DNA from 2 places in the Viridibacillus sp. d25.2 genome. Region 2 is predicted to be linked to the other one. Evidence: predicted binding sites of a transcription regulator. Region 2 holds the regulator's gene; the other holds the start of a gene.

Region 1 (9,259 bases), 360 kb from region 2:
TATTTGGAAGAGAATCCATAAAGATAAAAACCGTCCAATCGTCCAACGTTCTACAAAACAGGAATTAGAAGAGTTATTTTATAAACGCCGAAAATTTTATAGAGAAGCAACCCATATCACAATTCGGACAGAAAATCGTTCACTAAAACAAATTGTTGAATATACAGCTTTTCAAATAAAACGACTAAAAGGCGAATGAAATATAAAGTAACCCTAATTAATGTTCGTTTATAAACTATTTTATAAAAGTTATTGCATGATACCCCTATTCAATGTTAGGATATAGACGAGACGTATTGTTATAGAACAATGACATGGGAATATTACCAAGATTCCATCTTGGGCGGATGATTGTACGGGGAGAGAACGTCTTGAGACGTCGCCGAAGGAGCAAATAACAAAGGTTATGAATCTCTCAGGCAAAAAGACTCGTACGGGACGCAACTCTGGAGAGAGCTGTATTGAGTACAGCCACCAAAGAGGACAGCCGTAATGGTAAAACTTTCAGGTGCATGGACAGAGAATCCTAATTACAGGATTTCTCTGTCCATTTTTTTATGTCCTAAACAAATGAGGAGGAAGATTAGTGGCTAATGAATTAAAAAGAACGCCGTTATTCGAAGAGTATTCGAAGTATGGTGGGAAAACAATTGATTTTGGTGGTTGGGAATTGCCTGTTCAATTTTCTTCTATTAAAGCCGAGCATGAGGCGGTGCGCACAAAAGCTGGACTATTTGATGTATCTCATATGGGAGAAATCTTCGTTGAAGGTTCAGAAAGTTTAGCATACTTGCAAAAGCTTGTTACTAATGATGTATCGAAAATTGCCATTAATCAAACGCAGTATACTGCGATGTGCTATGAAAATGGTGGCGTTGTAGATGACTTACTCGTTTATAAATTAACAGAAGAGCGTTATTTATTAATCGTTAATGCGTCTAATATTGAAAAAGACTTTGAGTGGATGAAGACCCTAGTTTCAGGTGATGTGAAACTAACGAATGCGTCAAATGATTATGGTCAATTAGCATTACAAGGTCCACTTGCAGAAAAAGTATTACAAACATTAACTGAAACACCATTACAAGACATCAGACCATTCCGTTTAGAACAAAATGTAACGATTGCGGGCTATGAAACAATTATTTCACGTACAGGTTACACAGGTGAAGACGGCTTTGAAATTTATGCAGCACCTAAAGCAATTATTGCTTTATGGGGAGAAATTTTAACAGCAGGCGAAGCTGATGGTGTTGTACCATGTGGTTTAGGTTCACGTGACACATTACGCTTTGAATCTTGCTTACCTCTTTACGGTCAAGAATTATCAAAAGATATTTCACCACTTGAAGCAGGTATTAATTTCGTTGTGAAATTAAATAAAGAAGAAGATTTTGTTGGTAAAACTGCATTACAAGCTCAAAAGGAAAATGGGGTACCACGTAAGAGTATCGGTATCGAAATGATTGATAAAGGTATTCCACGTCACGGCTACCCAGTGTTTAAAGGTGATACTCAAATCGGTGAAGTAACAACTGGTACACAATCACCATTAACGAAACGTAATATCGGTTTAGCATTAATCGATAGTGAGTATGCGGAGCTTGGGCAAGAGCTTGAGATTGAAATTCGTAACCGTCGCTTAAAAGTGGTTACTACGGCAACACCATTTTATAAACGCCAAAAATAATTTTCATGAAGAGAGGTTTTTTTCGAATGAAGCATCGGTACTTACCTATGACTGAGCAGGATCAAAAAGATATGCTAAATGTAATTGGCGTTTCTACTGTTGATGAATTATTCTCAGACATCCCAGAAAAAGTTCGTTTTAAAGGAAACTACAACATTAAACCTGCAAAATCTGAATCAGCATTGTTAAAAGAATTAGCTCAACTTTCTAAACAAAATGCAAATAGTGATGAATATGCATCGTTCTTAGGTGCTGGAGTTTATGATCACTATAAACCAGTTATTGTTGACCACGTTATTTCACGTTCAGAATTCTATACAGCTTATACACCTTACCAACCAGAAATTTCACAAGGTGAATTACAAGCTATTTTCGAATTCCAAACTATGATTGCAGAGCTAACTGGCATGGATTTAGCAAACTCTTCTATGTATGATGGTGGAACAGCTCTTGCTGAAGCCGGTATGCTTGCAGCGGCACATACTCGTCGCAAAAAGCTATTAGTTTCTGGTGCAGTACATCCAATCTCACATGATGTAGTTAAAACATATGCACTTGGCCAATCAATTGAAGTCGTGAATGTTCCTTTAAAAGATGGTGTCACTGATCTAGATGCTTTAAGAGAATTAATCGATGCAGATACAGCTGCTGTGATGGTTCAATATCCTAACTTCTATGGTCAAGTAGAGAACGTACAAGCAATTGCAGATGTAATCCATGAAGCAAAAGGCTTATGTATCGTATCTTCTAATCCATTAGCGCTTGGTATTCTAACACCTCCAGGTAAGATGGGTGCGGATATTACAGTTGGGGATGCTCAACCATTCGGTATTCCAGAAAGTTTTGGCGGACCACACTGTGGTTACTTCGCTGTTACAAAAAAACTAATGCGTAAAGTTCCGGGCCGTTTAATTGGCGAAACTATCGATGATGAAGGTCGTCGCGGTTATGTATTAACATTACAAGCACGTGAGCAACATATCCGTCGTGAAAAAGCAACTTCAAATATCTGTTCAAACCAAGCATTAAATGCACTTGCAGCTTCAGTTGCAATGACAGCTCTTGGCAAAAAAGGTGTACAAGAAATAGCTACACAAAATATTTTAAAAACACACTACGCAAAAGAAGCTTTTGAAAAAGCAGGTTTCACTGTAGCGTATAAAGGAGCACATTTCAACGAAATCGTTGTGAAGTGTAATACATCTGTTTCTACTATAAATAAGGGACTTTTTGAAAAAGGCATTATTGGTGGCTTTGATTTAGGTAAAGTAGATGCAGCACTTGAAAATCATGCACTAATCGCTGTTACTGAACAACGTACAAAAGAAGAAATCGATGCACTTGTGCAAGAAATGGGGGCTCTCCATGCATAACGACAATCAACCACTAATTTTTGAACTAACTACAGAAGGTCGCGTAGGCTACAGCTTATCAGAACTTGATGTACCAGCAGTAGATTTAGCTGCCATTTTACCAAGCCAATTTATTCGTACAGAAGAAGCGGAACTTCCTGAAGTATCAGAACTTGATATTATGCGTCATTATACAGCGCTTTCTCGCCGTAACCACGGTGTGGATTCAGGATTCTATCCACTTGGTTCATGTACAATGAAATATAATCCGAAAATTAATGAATCAGTTGCACGTTTTGCAGGCTTTGCTAATATTCACCCATTACAAGATGAGTCTACTGTACAAGGTGCACTCGAGTTAATGTACGATTTACAAGAGCATTTAATTGAGATCACTGGTATGGATGAAGTAACGCTTCAACCAGCGGCTGGTGCTCATGGGGAATGGACAGCATTAATGATGATTCGTGCTTTCCATGAAGCAAACGGTGACTTCCAACGTACGAAAGTACTTGTTCCAGACTCAGCTCACGGTACAAACCCAGCATCAGCAACAGTTGCAGGCTTTGATACAGTAACTGTGAAATCTGATGAAAACGGTCTTGTAGATTTAGAAGACTTACGTCGTCTGGTTGGGGACGATACAGCAGCACTTATGTTGACTAACCCGAATACATTAGGTCTTTTTGAAGAGCATATTCTAGATATCGCTGAAATCGTCCACTCGGTTGGCGGTAAAGTATATTATGATGGTGCAAACTTAAATGCAGTTATGTCAAAAGCACGTCCTGGCGACATGGGGTTTGACTGTGTTCACTTAAACTTACACAAAACTTTCACTGGTCCTCACGGTGGTGGTGGTCCTGGTTCAGGTCCAGTTGGTGTAAAAGCTGACTTGATTCCATACCTTCCAAAACCAGTTTTAGTGAAAACAGAAGAAGGATATCACTTCGATTACGATCGTCCACAATCAATTGGTCGCGTAAAGCCATTCTACGGTAACTTTGGTATCAATGTTCGTGCATATACTTATATCCGTTCAATGGGTCCAGATGGTCTTAAAGCAGTTACTGAAAATGCAGTAATTAATGCGAACTATATGATGAGAAGATTAGAGCCATACTTTGATCTACCTTACAACCGTCATTGTAAGCATGAATTCGTATTAAGTGGTAGCCGTCAGAAAAAACTTGGGGCTCGTACACTTGATATGGCAAAACGACTGTTAGATTTTGGCTATCATCCACCAACAACTTACTTCCCATTAAATGTGGAAGAAGGTTTAATGATTGAACCAACTGAAACAGAATCAAAAGAAACTCTAGACGCTTTCTGTGACGCAATGATTCAAATTGCGAAAGAAGTGGAAGAAACACCAGAAGTAGTACAAAATGCACCACATACAACTGTTATTGGCCGTCTTGATGAAACAAGAGCAGCTCGTAATCCAGTGTTACGATACGAAAGAGAAACAGTAGAAGTATAATATATTCATATATTGAAAACCTCTAGCACTTTGCTAGGGGTTTTCTCATGATTTGTATATAAATAGCTTAATGAAAAGATCATGTTAGTTATGGAAAAAATCGCTTGGACATAGACAGATGACTTTAAAATTGCTATGCTAACATAGATGCAGTATGAATCAATGTGTGAAAAAAGGGGAGTTTTCATGGCTTACTTTAAAAGTATTAATGATACAACTAATGATCAAAATGACTTGCTAAAATCCTTAGAAGAGGATTATAAGGAATATACGGTTGACGAATTAATTTCTGAATTGTACATAAAGCAACAAAAAGAACAAAGTACATTAATCTATTTCACTCCAGATGCGCATACAAAAGCGTTGATGGAGTACGAAAAGAAAATTATCTATGATTTGTTACATAAACATGGTTTAACGAATCGACAAATTTTGCAAGAAATTAATAAGCAAAAAACGGTTATTGATTAATACAGTAAGTTTAGTAATCAAACCTGTTATTAGACCCTATTCGTAAAAAACACCCTCCTAGAGATTGATTGAACCTTTCTCTAGGGGGGTGTTTTCTTAGAATCCTATATTTACTTCATTTCTTTCCCAATCATTACTTAAGGCATTTTTACGTTGTTTTTGTAAATCTTTAATACATTTCTCGTAATCGAGTTTTTTGTCATAATGCCAATTTAGAGCGACCGACATATATAGTTCATTGAGTTGTGAAATAGAAAGACCTTTTGATAGTTTAGCAGCATCCATTAGCTCGTCTTCTGTGAAAATATGCTGAATATCTAATTTGCGTAAATATGTAGCACGTATTGCAGCTGTTGGATTCATAATTTCGTAAGCTCTATCAAATCGACCTGCACGATTGATTAAAGCGGGATCGATGCGGTCAGGATAGTTGGTTGTACCAATTAAGAAGATACCCTCACGCGATTGTGCGCCATCTAGAGTATTTAAAAATAATGAGCGTGTATATTCTGGCATCGAGTCAATATCTTCAATAACTAGTATTGCAGGAGCTAGACTTGTTACCATACGGAAGACCTCTTCTATCGATTCACTTGATGTATGCTCTGTAATTTGCCAATACACTACAGGGGCTGTTACAGAGCCTGTGATGGACTTTACAAGCGTAGTCTTACCGTTTCCTGGTGAGCCATATAATAGGATTCCTCTTTTATAAGGAAGACCATAATGTTTGAAGAAATCGCCATCTCCCTTAAAAAATTCATCAATCGAACGGAAAATCTCTCGTTTAAGCGAAGGTTCTAAGAATACATCATCTCTTGTGATTTGCTTTCCTTCGCCGTAGCTCCGCCGTTTTATACCAGTCTGAACATCAACTAAGTAGGTGACGGTTTCCATTAACATTTGACGTAACTGTTCTTGAATAGCTTCGATAAATTCCATCATTTTCTCAGCACTCGTTGTGAAATAGAAAAACTCAGGCCATTCTGAATCGGAGCGGAATATAGGAATATGGGTAATAGCTACTTCATAATCAGGGAAGTAGATTAAAGAATTACTAAAGGTCTTGATTGATTGCAACTTATTATCTAATTGATCTTCTGCGACAGAATTTAAGACAATACTAGGTAATGCAGCATATATATAACTCAAATTTTCGTAGCGGATTAATTCCTTGTCCATCATTTCAAGTAAATGATGATGAAATTGTGAATTATTTAGTTCGACAGTCACACCACGAAAATTGCATGGATGTACTTCATTTAATTTTTTTGAGATGCGTTCAAAAACCTCTGATACATCAGCATAGTTAGGGATGTCGGGGCGTAAATCTTCGTGAAAAGTATATAAGAATTTTGTCATTATATCCTCCTTTATAGACGTTAATAGCTAACAGTTATAAGCATGTATAATAAGAAAAAAGAGAGCCATTTCTGTATAATATAGAAATGACTCTTTTTATTTGCAACGTAATCAACTTATTTCACTTTGATTTTGCCTGTCCAATTTTTATATCCACCTTGTAATTGGTATACTTGATCATAGCCTTTTTTCTTTAATAACATAGCGGCACGTGCACTACGGCCTGCATTTTGGCAATACAAGTAAACAGGTTTGTCTGGGCGAATTTCTTTATGACGTTGACGAAGTTGTGAGGTTGGGACGTTACGAGCGCCTAGAATATGACCACTGTCAAATTCTTTAGGCTCACGCACATCTATTAATTGTGCTTTACGATAACCCTCAATAAATTCTTCTTGTGTTAAAGTTGTAACTGCTTTTTTGAAACGAAGAGCGTTCACTAAAGCGTATACAATTACCACAAATAAAACAATTGCTAATGTATATAACCAACTCAAATCGTCTTACCCCTTTCTATCTACAGTAATATTATAAAAGAACATCTAGCGATAGTCCAATGAGTTTGTTAAAATAGATAAGTTGATTATAAGGAGGAGACCAAATGAAAACAACATGGTATTTTATTAATTCAGGTCCGTGTAGCCCTGCATTCAATATGGCATTAGATGAAGCGCTCCTACATTGGCATAGTAAAGGTTTAATTCCACCAGTAATACGATTTTACGAATGGAATCCAGCAACACTTTCTATTGGTTATTTTCAACGTGCTGAAAAAGATATTGATTTTGAACAACTACATAAATTAAATTTAGGATTTGTTCGTCGTCCGACTGGAGGGCGTGCAGTCTTACATGAGCATGAATTAACATATAGCATTATCGTTAATGAAGACTACCCAGACATGCCTAGAACAGTGACAGAAGCTTACCGAGTATTAAGCGAAGGCTTATTACTAGGCTTCAGAAACTTAGGGTTAGATGCTTATTTTTCTATCCCTGATTCTGAAGAAAAACGAGCAGACTTGAAAACACCGAAGAGTGCAGTTTGTTTTGATGCACCAAGTTGGTATGAATTAGTGGTAGAAGGTAAAAAGGTAGCAGGTAGTGCGCAGACGCGACAAGAAGGTGTCATTTTACAACATGGAGCAATCTTAATCGATCTCGATGATGAAAAATTGATCTCCCTTTTTAAATTCCCATCAGAAGCTTCAAAAGAACGCATGCGCAAACATTTACCACAAAAAGCGGTGGCTATTAATCAGCTAGCTCAAAAACCTGTCGATGTTGAAACGTGTATATCTGCTTTCCACAAAGGATTTGAGGATGGATTAGACATTGAACTTGTACCTTATACATTGACTGATGAACAATTGGATTTTGTTAATAATTTAGCTAAAACGCGCTATGAAAGTGATGAATGGAATTTTAGAAAATAGTAGTCTTTTTGACTTATTTTAGTTTGGCGGAAATCGAAAAATCGCTTCCAATGTTGTTAAATCAACATTTTGCGCAGAATCACCCTATTTGCTTTTCTTATCAATATATAGTATTGTAATGTCTTGAAAGAACACTATATGTAGTGTTTAATGCGCGATTTAAATAGGGAGGCGAATGATAATGGTACTTGCTTCACAGCATCATAATCAGACGATTAATGTACAACAACTAAACAATGATATTCAACAATTTCCACAAGTTCATGCTATCACAGAGGACATGCATATAACACATAAAGGTGTGTCTCGCTTAGTCATGATCGACCGTTATTCTTTTAAAGATACAGAAAAGAAAACGCTAAAAGCAGGAGATTTTGTTGTTTTAACGGTCAAAGCTGACCCTAAATTCCCAGCACGTGGTCTTGGTTATATCGTTTCAATTAACTCAGAAAAGAAAACAGCAGAAGTGCTAATTGAAGCAGATTATAGAAGTGCTATTGATGATGATGCTGAACAACAAACAGGTATCGTCACACGTTCTTTAGACGTTATTGAAAAGCCTCTTGAAGTCTATTACGAGCAAATTGCAAAACGTAATGCAACTGGCCTAGCAGCCGTTGAAAAAACAGCAGAGAAACGCCAAGAATGGTATGAGAAATTTTACGAGCAATTAGTGAAGTTAAACTTTATTCCAGCGGGACGTGTTATTTACGGAGCAGGCGCTGGAACAGATGTTACTTACTTTAACTGTTACGTAATGCCATTTGTAGCAGATTCTCGTGAAGGCATTAGTGATCACCGTAAACAAGTAATGGAAATTATGAGTCGCGGTGGTGGTGTAGGAACAAATGGTTCTACATTACGTCCACGAAATACGCTAGCACGTGGTGTTAATGGTAAATCATCAGGATCAGTATCATGGTTAGATGATATTGCAAAGCTAACTCATCTTGTTGAACAAGGTGGATCACGTCGTGGTGCACAAATGATTATGTTAGCTGATTGGCATCCAGACATTATTGAATTTATTATTTCAAAAATGCAAAATCCTCGTATTTTACGTTTCTTAATCGAAAATACAACGGATGAAACAATCCAACGTTTAGCACAAGAAAAACTGAAATTTAAACCTTTAACACAACAAGAAGAAGCGATGTATCAAGGTATTACTAACTATAAAACAATCCCAGGTGTCGGTGGTTTTAATGAAGCGATTATCCGCGACGCTGAAACGAAATTACGCGACGGTGGAACATACAGCGTGCATAACTCTGAATTCCTAACTGGTGCAAATATATCTGTTACAATCACAAACGAATTCATGGAAGCTGTAGAAGCTGACGCTGAATTTGATTTACGATTCCCAGCGGTTGAATCATATAATGCAGAAGAAATGAAAGTTTATAACGATACATGGCATGAAGTCGGTGATGTTCGTGAATGGGCTGAAATGGGACATGCTG
Region 2 (9,259 bases):
ATATCGTTGAAGAAGCGAAGCAACATGGCTATGTGACTACTATTTTAAATCGACGACGCTATTTGCCAGACCTGAAAAGTTCAAACTTCAATTTGCGTAGCTTTGCAGAGCGAACTGCTATGAATACGCCAATTCAAGGTAGTGCAGCTGACATTATAAAAAAAGCAATGATTGATATGGCAGCAGCATTAAAAGAGCAAAATTTACAAACGAAAATGCTTTTGCAAGTACACGATGAGTTAATTTTTGAAGCACCGAAAGAAGAAATTGCAATTCTTGAAAAATTAGTACCAGAAGTAATGGGGAATGCATTTGAACTAAATGTACCGCTAAGAGCAGATTTCGCATTTGGTCCAACTTGGTATGATACAAAATAAAGGAGTGATCGCATGCCAGAATTACCAGAAGTAGAAGGTGTTGTGCGTTCATTACAGCCGGTTGTTACGGGAAAAACGATTCATCATGTGACGATTTCAAAAGTTATTAAACAGGCGAAAGAACAAGGAAAAGAGTGCATTATTAAAGCAGTTGATCCTGATTCATTTCAACACGCGATTGAAGGCATGACTATTAAAAGCATTGAACGTCGCTCAAAATATATCTTTTTTCACTTGGAAAAAGAGGGGAATTCGTATGTGCTCGTCAACCATTTAGGTATGACGGGCGCATGGTTCCATGTATCGCAACTTAGTGAGATTACAGAAGAGAAGTTTCAAAAGCATGCGCATGTTTTAATCCAGTTCGATGATGACGAGTGGCTTGTCTATTCTGATATTCGTCGTTTTGGTGAAATGCGCTTTTTGCATGATCTAGCAGAGCATCCGCCACTACTTGAAATGGCGCCTGAGCCTTTTTCAGGTGAAGCACTATCTCATTTTCTGGAAAAAGCAAATCTGACAAAATATGCAAATAAGGCAGTTAAAGAGGTCATTATGGACGGGCATGTAATTGCTGGTTGCGGCAATATATATGCGACAGAAGCGTTATTTAAGATGAACATGCATCCAGCACGTAAATTGTCGCGAATTAGTAAACAACGTAAAATTGAACTTTTTGAAACAATTGTTCATATTTTGCAAGAGAGTATTGATGTTGGCGGCTCAACTATTTCGGATTATCGGAATATAAATGGGGAAGCGGGCAGTATGCAACATCGTTTGAAAATGTATGGAAAAAAGACTTGTCCAGTTTGTAATGGAAATACTAAACAAAAGACAATTGGTGGCAGGAACTCATTTTATTGCTCTAATTGCCAACGTTAAAGGTGTGATTTAGATGATTATTGGATTAACAGGAAGTATTGCGAGTGGTAAAAGTACAGTTGCAGAAATGCTAAAAGTGTTACAATTGCCGATTGTTGATGCTGATTTAGTAGCACGTGTAGTAGTAGAACCTGGGACGGAAACGCTAAAAAATATAGTAGAAGCATTTGGCGAGAACGTTCTGCTAGATGATGGTACGCTTGATCGTCCTAAACTAGGGAATATTATCTTTCATGAACCTGCAGCACGTAAAACGTTAAACGATATTATACATCCAGCTATTCGCCGTGAAATGCTTCGCCAACGTGATGAACTATTAAAACATGGTGCACGTTTTGTTGTAATGGATATTCCATTATTGTTTGAAAGTCACCTTCAACATTTCGTTGAGAAAATTTTAGTTGTATCTGTCACAGAAGAAACACAATTAAGGCGCTTAATGGAACGTAATAATTTGTCTGAAAAAGAAGCTAAGGCGAGAATTAGTTCTCAACTACCGTTATCTGAAAAGGAAAAAGGTGCTGATGCAGTTATATATAATAATGAATCGCTCGAGTCAACGAGTGAGCAATTGCATAAAATATTACGTAAGTGGAATGTGATTGAATAAGGTGTTTCGGAAAAATCAGAATTCACGAACTTTTAAATGTTCATCATAATAGGTTTTACTTTCTCGAAAATGTGTTATACTAATTATCGAATTAATAAAATAAGTATAACGCAGTTACAGGAGGATATTATTCATGACAGTTTCTATTGCTATTAACGGATTTGGCCGTATTGGCCGCATGGTGTTCCGTCAAGCGATACTTCAAGATGATTTAAATATTGTTGCAATTAATGCTAGTTACCCGGCTGAAACGTTAGCACATTTGATTAAGTATGACACAAATCACGGAAAATTTGATGGGGACGTACAATTTGAAGAAAAAGCCCTAATCATAAATGGTAAACGTGTTGAACTTATTAGTGAACGTGATCCGTTGAACTTACCTTGGAAAGAAATGAATGTTGATATCGTTATCGAAGCAACAGGTAAATTCAATGCTCGTGAAAAAGCAGCATTGCATCTAGAAGCAGGAGCTAAAAAAGTTATTTTAACAGCACCTGGGAAAAATGAAGATGTAACAATTGTAATGGGTGTTAATGACGAAAAGTTAGACCTTACAAAACATGATGTAATTTCAAATGCAAGCTGTACTACAAACTGTCTTGCGCCAGTTGCTAAGGTATTAAATGATACTTTTGGAATTGACAATGGCTTAATGACAACTGTACATTCATATACAAATGATCAAAAAAATATTGATAACCCACATAAAGACTTACGTCGTGCTCGTGCGTGTGCTGCGTCAATTATTCCTACTTCAACGGGAGCTGCTAAAGCTCTAACTCTAGTATTACCAGAACTAGAAGGTAAGTTACATGGTATGGCACTTCGCGTTCCAACTCCAAACGTCTCATTAGTAGACTTAGTGGTAGATTTAAACAGAGACGTCACGGTTGAAGAAGTGAATGAAGCGTTTAAAGCAGCTTCAGCTGGTTCACTTAAAGGGATTTTAGATTTCACAATGGAACCACTGGTATCAGTAGATTACAATACAAACCCAGCATCAGCTACGATTGATGGTTTAACTACAATGGTAATGGGTACCCGTAAAGTAAAAGTACTTGCTTGGTACGATAACGAATGGGGTTATTCAACTCGCGTAGTAGATTTAACGAAAAAAGTTGCAACTGCTCTTAAGACGTCTGTAAACGCTTAAATTTAATATAATATGGCCCTTTCTAGTGTGTACTAGAAAGGGTTTTTTGATTTAAATTTAGACAAAATATCATATAAGTGATGAATATATGACTGTTTTTTCTGTTTTTATCGACCCTATATTGTCCTAAAACAGTATTTTTATCATGCATTAGAGAATTTCCACTGCATTTTTTCGATTTTTTAAGGCATTATTTGATATAATAGATAAACTAAAATGTTTTGCAATCAGGAGAGAAAAAATATGAAATGTCCAGCATGTCAGTTTAATGGAACAAAAGTTATTGACTCAAGACCGGTAGATGACAATAAGGCAATCCGTAGGCGTCGAGAATGTGAGTCATGTGCATATCGCTTTACTACGTTTGAAAAAGTTGAAGAAATGCCATTAATTGTCGTGAAAAAAGATGGTTCACGTGAGGAATTTAGCCGTGAAAAAGTTTTGCGAGGCCTTATTCGAGCGTGTGAAAAACGCCCGGTAGCCCTTAATGAATTAGAGGAATTAGTATTTGCTATAGAACAAGATCTACGTAGAATTGGTAATTCTGAAGTGAAGACAGAAGACGTCGGTGAAATGATTATGGATCGCCTAGCGAAAATTGACGAAGTATCTTATGTAAGATTTGCTTCTGTATATCGACAATTTAAAGATATCAATGTCTTTATTGACGAATTAAAAGAATTAATAGAAAGACAATCCGATGACAAATAAATGCGATATGGAGGATGGTGATCGTGGTGCATTTATATAAAGAAATACAGCCTGTTGATCGATTATCCATTCGAATGCCATTTCCTGTATCGAGCTATGATCGCCAGCTTATTACACTGCTATATCAGCCGTTAATAGGTGCTGAACCCATTAGTTTATATTTCATGCTTTGGGCTGAAGGGGAAAGTGCGACTGAAGCCGAAATATCACATTACCATTTAATGAATTCGCTTGACATGCCGATCGCTAAAATTTTCGAGTCACGCATCGCGTTAGAAGCTATTGGTTTAATGCGCACTTGGCGTAAGGATTCCGAGGATGTACGCTCGTTTATGTACGACGTATTGCCCCCTTTAGAAGCATCAGCTTTTTTTAATGATCCATTATTATCAATGTTTTTATTTAGCAAAATTGGTGAACAAGCCTATAGACAATTGCGCCAACGTTTTGTTCAAAAAGGTCCATCAAATGATGGCTATCAGGAAGTGTCACGAACATTTACAGATGTTTATCGTCCTGTTCAGCATCATTTACCATCCTTTGCGAATGAGCAAACAGTTGAGGAAAAAGAGAAGCCTAAAGAATTACCATTTAACTATGAGGATTTTGACTTTTCTCTACTTAGAGCTGGATTGTCGGAACAACTCGTACCATCTTCAGCACTTACTGCTGAAGCGAATGCAACGATTGCGAAGCTAGCTTTTTTATATCATTTAACACCATTAGATATGCAGAAAGTTGTTATGCTCGCTTTAGATGATCATATGATATTATCCGAGTCAAGACTAAAGAAAACAGCAGCTGATTATTATAAATTGACTGTTTCTACAGAACCACCTGCTATGCAACATGCTTTCCAATCAGCAGTTAAAGAAGTAGAGAAAAAGAGTGAAAAAGAGCAAGCTGTACAGTCGAAGGAAGAGTTATTGATTCATTATTTAGAAACAACTGCTCCAATTGATGTCTTACGTGATATTGCCGATGGAAAAGAACCAATCCCTGCTGACATTCAGCTTGCCCAAAACCTTGTCCTCCAATATCAAATGCCTATAGGTGTTGTAAATGCCTTACTTCAGTATGTTCTTTTACGCACAGATATGAAGTTAACAAAAAATTATGTCGAAAAGATTGCATCGCATTGGATGCGAAAAGGTGTGAAAACGGCGAAAGAAGCAATGGATTTAGCGCGTAAAGAGCATAAGCAGTATATGGAATGGAAAACAGCTGAGCAAAAACCAGTGGCGAAAAAACGCTATAGCGGTGGGCGAGAAGAAAAAGTACCTGACTGGTTTAATAAAAATAAAGAAAAGAAACAGAAAAAAGAAGTTACTGTAAAAGAAACATCAAAAGAAGCAGTTAAAAGCAATACCGATTTTGAAGAGGAACGACGTAAAATTCTCGAAAAACTAGGAATAGAAGAAGGGCAGGTGGATTCACATGGAACCGATTAATAATCAACTTAGAAAAGTGATGGATTCACAAACTTTTCAAGAACGGTACGAGCAAATGAAGCGGGAAATTCTTGAAAATAAAGGTGTCCAGCAATTTTTAGCTGACAATGATCAAGAAGTAAACAAAGACATGGTAGACCGTGGTCTAGGTAAATTATATGAATACACAGACAAAAAACATGATTGTGATGAATGTGTATCCGTTGCAAAATGTCAAAATGTATTAAAAGGATTTGTGCCAATATTATCAATTATCCGCGATTCAATCGAAGTCGAATATACGCCATGTCAACAAAAACGTATAGATGACGAGCGTCGTAAAACGGCTTCAATGATTGCAAGTATGCATATGCCGAAGGAAGTATTAAAGGCTACAATCAAAGACTTGATGATTGATGATCATTCACGCGTGAATATCGCTAATAGAGCAGCTGATTTTGTGCGTGAATTTAAAGAAACCGGTGAACTGCCTCATAAAGGGTTTTATTTATACGGTGAATTTGGTGTAGGTAAATCTTTTGTGTTAGGCGCTATTGCAAATGAACTGGCGACTTTACAAATTAAATCGGTTGTAGTATTTGTACCCGAATTTTTACGTGAAATGAAAGGTTCAATCCAAGATCAATCTTTACAAGAGAAAATCGATTTTGTGAAAAAGGCACCTGTCTTAATGCTAGATGATTTAGGAGCAGAAACGTTGTCGAGTTGGACACGTGACGAAATTCTAGGAACTATTTTGCATTTCCGAATGGCGGAACAATTGCCAACATTCATCACATCGAATCTTGGATATGATGAATTAGAGGACCATTTAGCATATAACCAAAAAGGTGATCGTGATATGTTAAAAGCCTCTCGAATTATGGAGCGTATTAAAGCATTGACGACACCAATTCGAATGAGTGGTCAAAATAGAAGAGATCAGAAATAGTTATATCTTTGCTGATGGCTCTTTTTCCTACTTGATTTTCAACTTAATCGAGCGTATACTTTCAGTCATAATATAAAAAATGCTTTGAAAAGGACAACAATTTTTTGTACGACTTTTAGAGAGAGAAGCCTAGGCTGGAAGCTTCTTAGTACGGCAAATTATTTACCCCCTTGGAGCTGCGACAGTGAAAGTAGTAGTAATTGTCGACGGTAACGGCCTGTTAGCCGATCGAGAGCTTCGTCTATACCTGCATTCTTTAATTGTAGGCAGTAGAAGGAAGAAGGGTGGAACCACGAGAATACAGCCTCGTCCCTTTTTGGGATGGGGCTTTTTTATGCCTAAATGCTGTAGTGGCTCGTTTAAAGGGACACAGTCTAAAAACGCCACATCTTGTGGCAACGACTGCGTGACCCGCATCGTGCGGGCCCTAAACCTCTCGTAAATAAAAAAATAAATAAAATTAAAAGGAGATTACAAAATGGCAGACATGATTAATTTAAAATTCCCAGACGGCGCAGTTAAGGAATATGCAAAAGGTACAACAACTGAAGAAATTGCTCAATCAATTAGTCCGGGACTTCGTAAAAAAGCAATCGTTGGTAAATTCAACGGACAACTAGTAGATTTAACAACACCTTTAGAAGAAGACGGTGACATTGCAATCGTAACTCCTTCAGATGCAGAAGCATTAGAAGTAATGCGTCACTCTACAGCTCACCTTTTAGCACAAGCTGTTAAACGTATGTTCCCGGGTGTAAAACTTGGAGTAGGTCCAGTAATTGAAGGTGGTTTCTACTACGATATCGACTCACCGGAACCAATCACTGCTGATGATCTTCCTAAAATCGAAAAAGAAATGAAAAAAATTATATCTGAAAACATCATTATTACTCGCCAAGACATTTCACGTGATGAAGCTATCGAACGCTTCACTGCAATTGATGATGAATATAAATTAGAGCTAATTGAAGCTATACCGGTTGATGAGCAAGTATCTATTTACGAACAAGGTGACTTCTTCGACCTTTGCCGTGGCGTACACGTTCCATCTACAGGTAAAATTAAAGAATTTAAATTGTTATCAATCGCTGGTGCATACTGGAGAGGTAACTCAGATAACAAAATGCTACAACGTATCTATGGAACAGCATTCTTCACAAAGGACGATTTAAAAGCGCATCTTCAAATGTTAGAAGAAGCAAAAGAGCGTGATCACCGTAAAATTGGTAAAGAACTTGAATTATTCACTACATCTCAAAAAGTAGGTCAAGGTCTACCATTATGGTTACCAAATGGTGCTACAATCCGTCGTACAATCGAACGTTATATTGTAGATAAAGAATTGTCTCTTGGTTATAAACATGTATACACTCCAGTATTAGGTTCTAAAGAGCTATATGAAACTTCAGGACACTGGGCACACTATCAAGATGACATGTTCCCACCAATGGAAGTGGATAACGAAACATTTGTATTACGTCCAATGAACTGTCCTCACCATATGATGGTTTACAAATCGTCAATGCACTCATACCGTAACCTACCATTACGTATCGCTGAACTTGGTACAATGCACCGTTACGAAATGTCAGGTGCTGTATCAGGACTTCAACGTGTTCGTGGTATGACTCTAAATGATGCGCACATTTTCGTTCGTCCAGACCAAATTAAAGAAGAATTTAAACGTGTAGTAGAATTAGTACTTGGTGTTTATAAAGACTTCGACTTAAATGATTACTCATTCCGTCTGTCTTACCGTGACCCAGCTGATACTGAAAAATACTTCGATGACGATGCAATGTGGGAAAAAGCGCAAAGCATGCTAAAAGAAGCAATGGATGAGCTAGGCTTAGATTACTTCGAAGCTGAAGGTGAAGCAGCGTTCTACGGTCCAAAACTTGATGTACAAGTAAAAACTGCAATCGGTAAAGAAGAGACTTTATCAACTGTTCAACTTGATTTCTTATTACCAGAACGCTTCGACTTAAGCTATGTTGGTGAAGATGGTAAACCACATCGTCCGGTTGTAATCCACCGTGGTGTTGTATCAACAATGGAGCGTTTTGTAGCCTTCTTAATCGAAGAATACAAAGGTGCGTTCCCAACTTGGTTAGCGCCAGTACAAGTGGAAATCATTCCTGTATCAAACGAAGTTCACTTCGACTATGCAAAACAAGTAGAAGAAAAACTTCAAGCAGCAGGCTTCCGTGTTGAAATGGATGACCGTGAAGAAAAACTTGGCTATAAAATCCGTGAAGCACAAATGAAGAAAATTCCTTACATGCTAGTACTAGGTGATAAAGAATTAGAAGCCGGTAGTGTAAATGTACGTCGCTACGGCTCTCAAGATTCTGAAAGCATTGCGATTGAAGATTTCTTAGCGAATTTAAAAGCTGACGTTTCTTTTGAATAAATAATATCTAATAAGCAAAAGTTGACTGGTGCAGAAATGTTCAGTCAACTTTTTTATATGCGTATAATTCAAATAATATCATCTGCTATTTTTTGATAAAACATTTGCTTTGAATTACATTATTTCTGTTTTTAAAGACAACAACTGCCAAAATTAGAAGTTGAGAATACTGAAATTATGGATGATACTTGAAAAGTAGTTATTGCATGTAATTACAAACCATTTGAGTCTGAGGAGGAAATTATCCATGGGTGTACAAAGCGAATTTAATATGCCGTCTATTAATTTATTTGGAGCTGGGACAATTCAAGAAGTAGGTAGTCGTTTAAAGGGCTACAAAGTAAAAAAAGCACTTCTTGTAACAGATGAGGGATTACACAAACTAGGTTTATCCGAAACACTAGCAACAATTATTCGTGACGCTGGTGTGGAAGTAGCAATTTTCCCTAAAGTTGTCCCAAACCCTACGGATAATGTAGCAGAAGGATTAGAAGTATACCAAAACGAACGCTGTGATGCGATTGTGTCATTAGGTGGCGGTAGTGCGCATGATGCGGCAAAAGGCATTGGTATTGTAGCAACGAATGGTGGTAAAATTGCGGATTATGAAGGTGTCAATTTAACAAGCAATCCATTACCTACATTTATTGCTGTTAATACAACTGCTGGAACGGCAAGCGAAATGACGAAGTTCACTATTATTACTGATACAACAAGAAAAGTGA

What was found. The regulator NrdR, encoded in region 2, represses ribonucleotide reductase genes. The targets are predictions, from matches to a motif close to AACACNATATATNGTGTT.
Region 1: ACZLO7_RS07825 (vitamin B12-dependent ribonucleotide reductase) is a predicted target of NrdR. The motif match lies at 7,927-7,944, and genes of this name have one in related genera.

What each region holds. Positions count from the first base shown of each region.
Region 1 covers NZ_CM196652.1:1,579,653-1,588,911, forward strand. Annotated here, with positions in the region: gene ACZLO7_RS07785 (shikimate kinase) at 1-199, shown strand, start outside; glycine riboswitch at 348-441, shown strand; glycine riboswitch at 445-522, shown strand; gene gcvT (glycine cleavage system aminomethyltransferase GcvT) at 587-1,690, shown strand; gene gcvPA (aminomethyl-transferring glycine dehydrogenase subunit GcvPA) at 1,717-3,063, shown strand; gene gcvPB (aminomethyl-transferring glycine dehydrogenase subunit GcvPB) at 3,056-4,528, shown strand; gene ACZLO7_RS07805 (hypothetical protein) at 4,715-4,999, shown strand; gene ACZLO7_RS07810 (AAA family ATPase) at 5,096-6,361, opposite strand; gene ACZLO7_RS07815 (rhodanese-like domain-containing protein) at 6,478-6,858, opposite strand; gene lipM (octanoyltransferase LipM) at 6,963-7,796, shown strand; gene ACZLO7_RS07825 (vitamin B12-dependent ribonucleotide reductase) at 7,972-9,259, shown strand, end outside.
Region 2 covers NZ_CM196652.1:1,223,391-1,232,649, forward strand. Annotated here, with positions in the region: gene polA (DNA polymerase I) at 1-377, shown strand, start outside; gene mutM (bifunctional DNA-formamidopyrimidine glycosylase/DNA-(apurinic or apyrimidinic site) lyase) at 390-1,262, shown strand; gene coaE (dephospho-CoA kinase) at 1,276-1,872, shown strand; gene ACZLO7_RS06050 (glyceraldehyde-3-phosphate dehydrogenase) at 2,006-3,028, shown strand; gene nrdR (transcriptional regulator NrdR) at 3,272-3,739, shown strand; gene ACZLO7_RS06060 (replication initiation and membrane attachment family protein) at 3,754-5,190, shown strand; gene dnaI (primosomal protein DnaI) at 5,177-6,121, shown strand; T-box leader at 6,197-6,438, shown strand; gene thrS (threonine--tRNA ligase) at 6,600-8,534, shown strand; gene ACZLO7_RS06075 (iron-containing alcohol dehydrogenase) at 8,782-9,259, shown strand, end outside.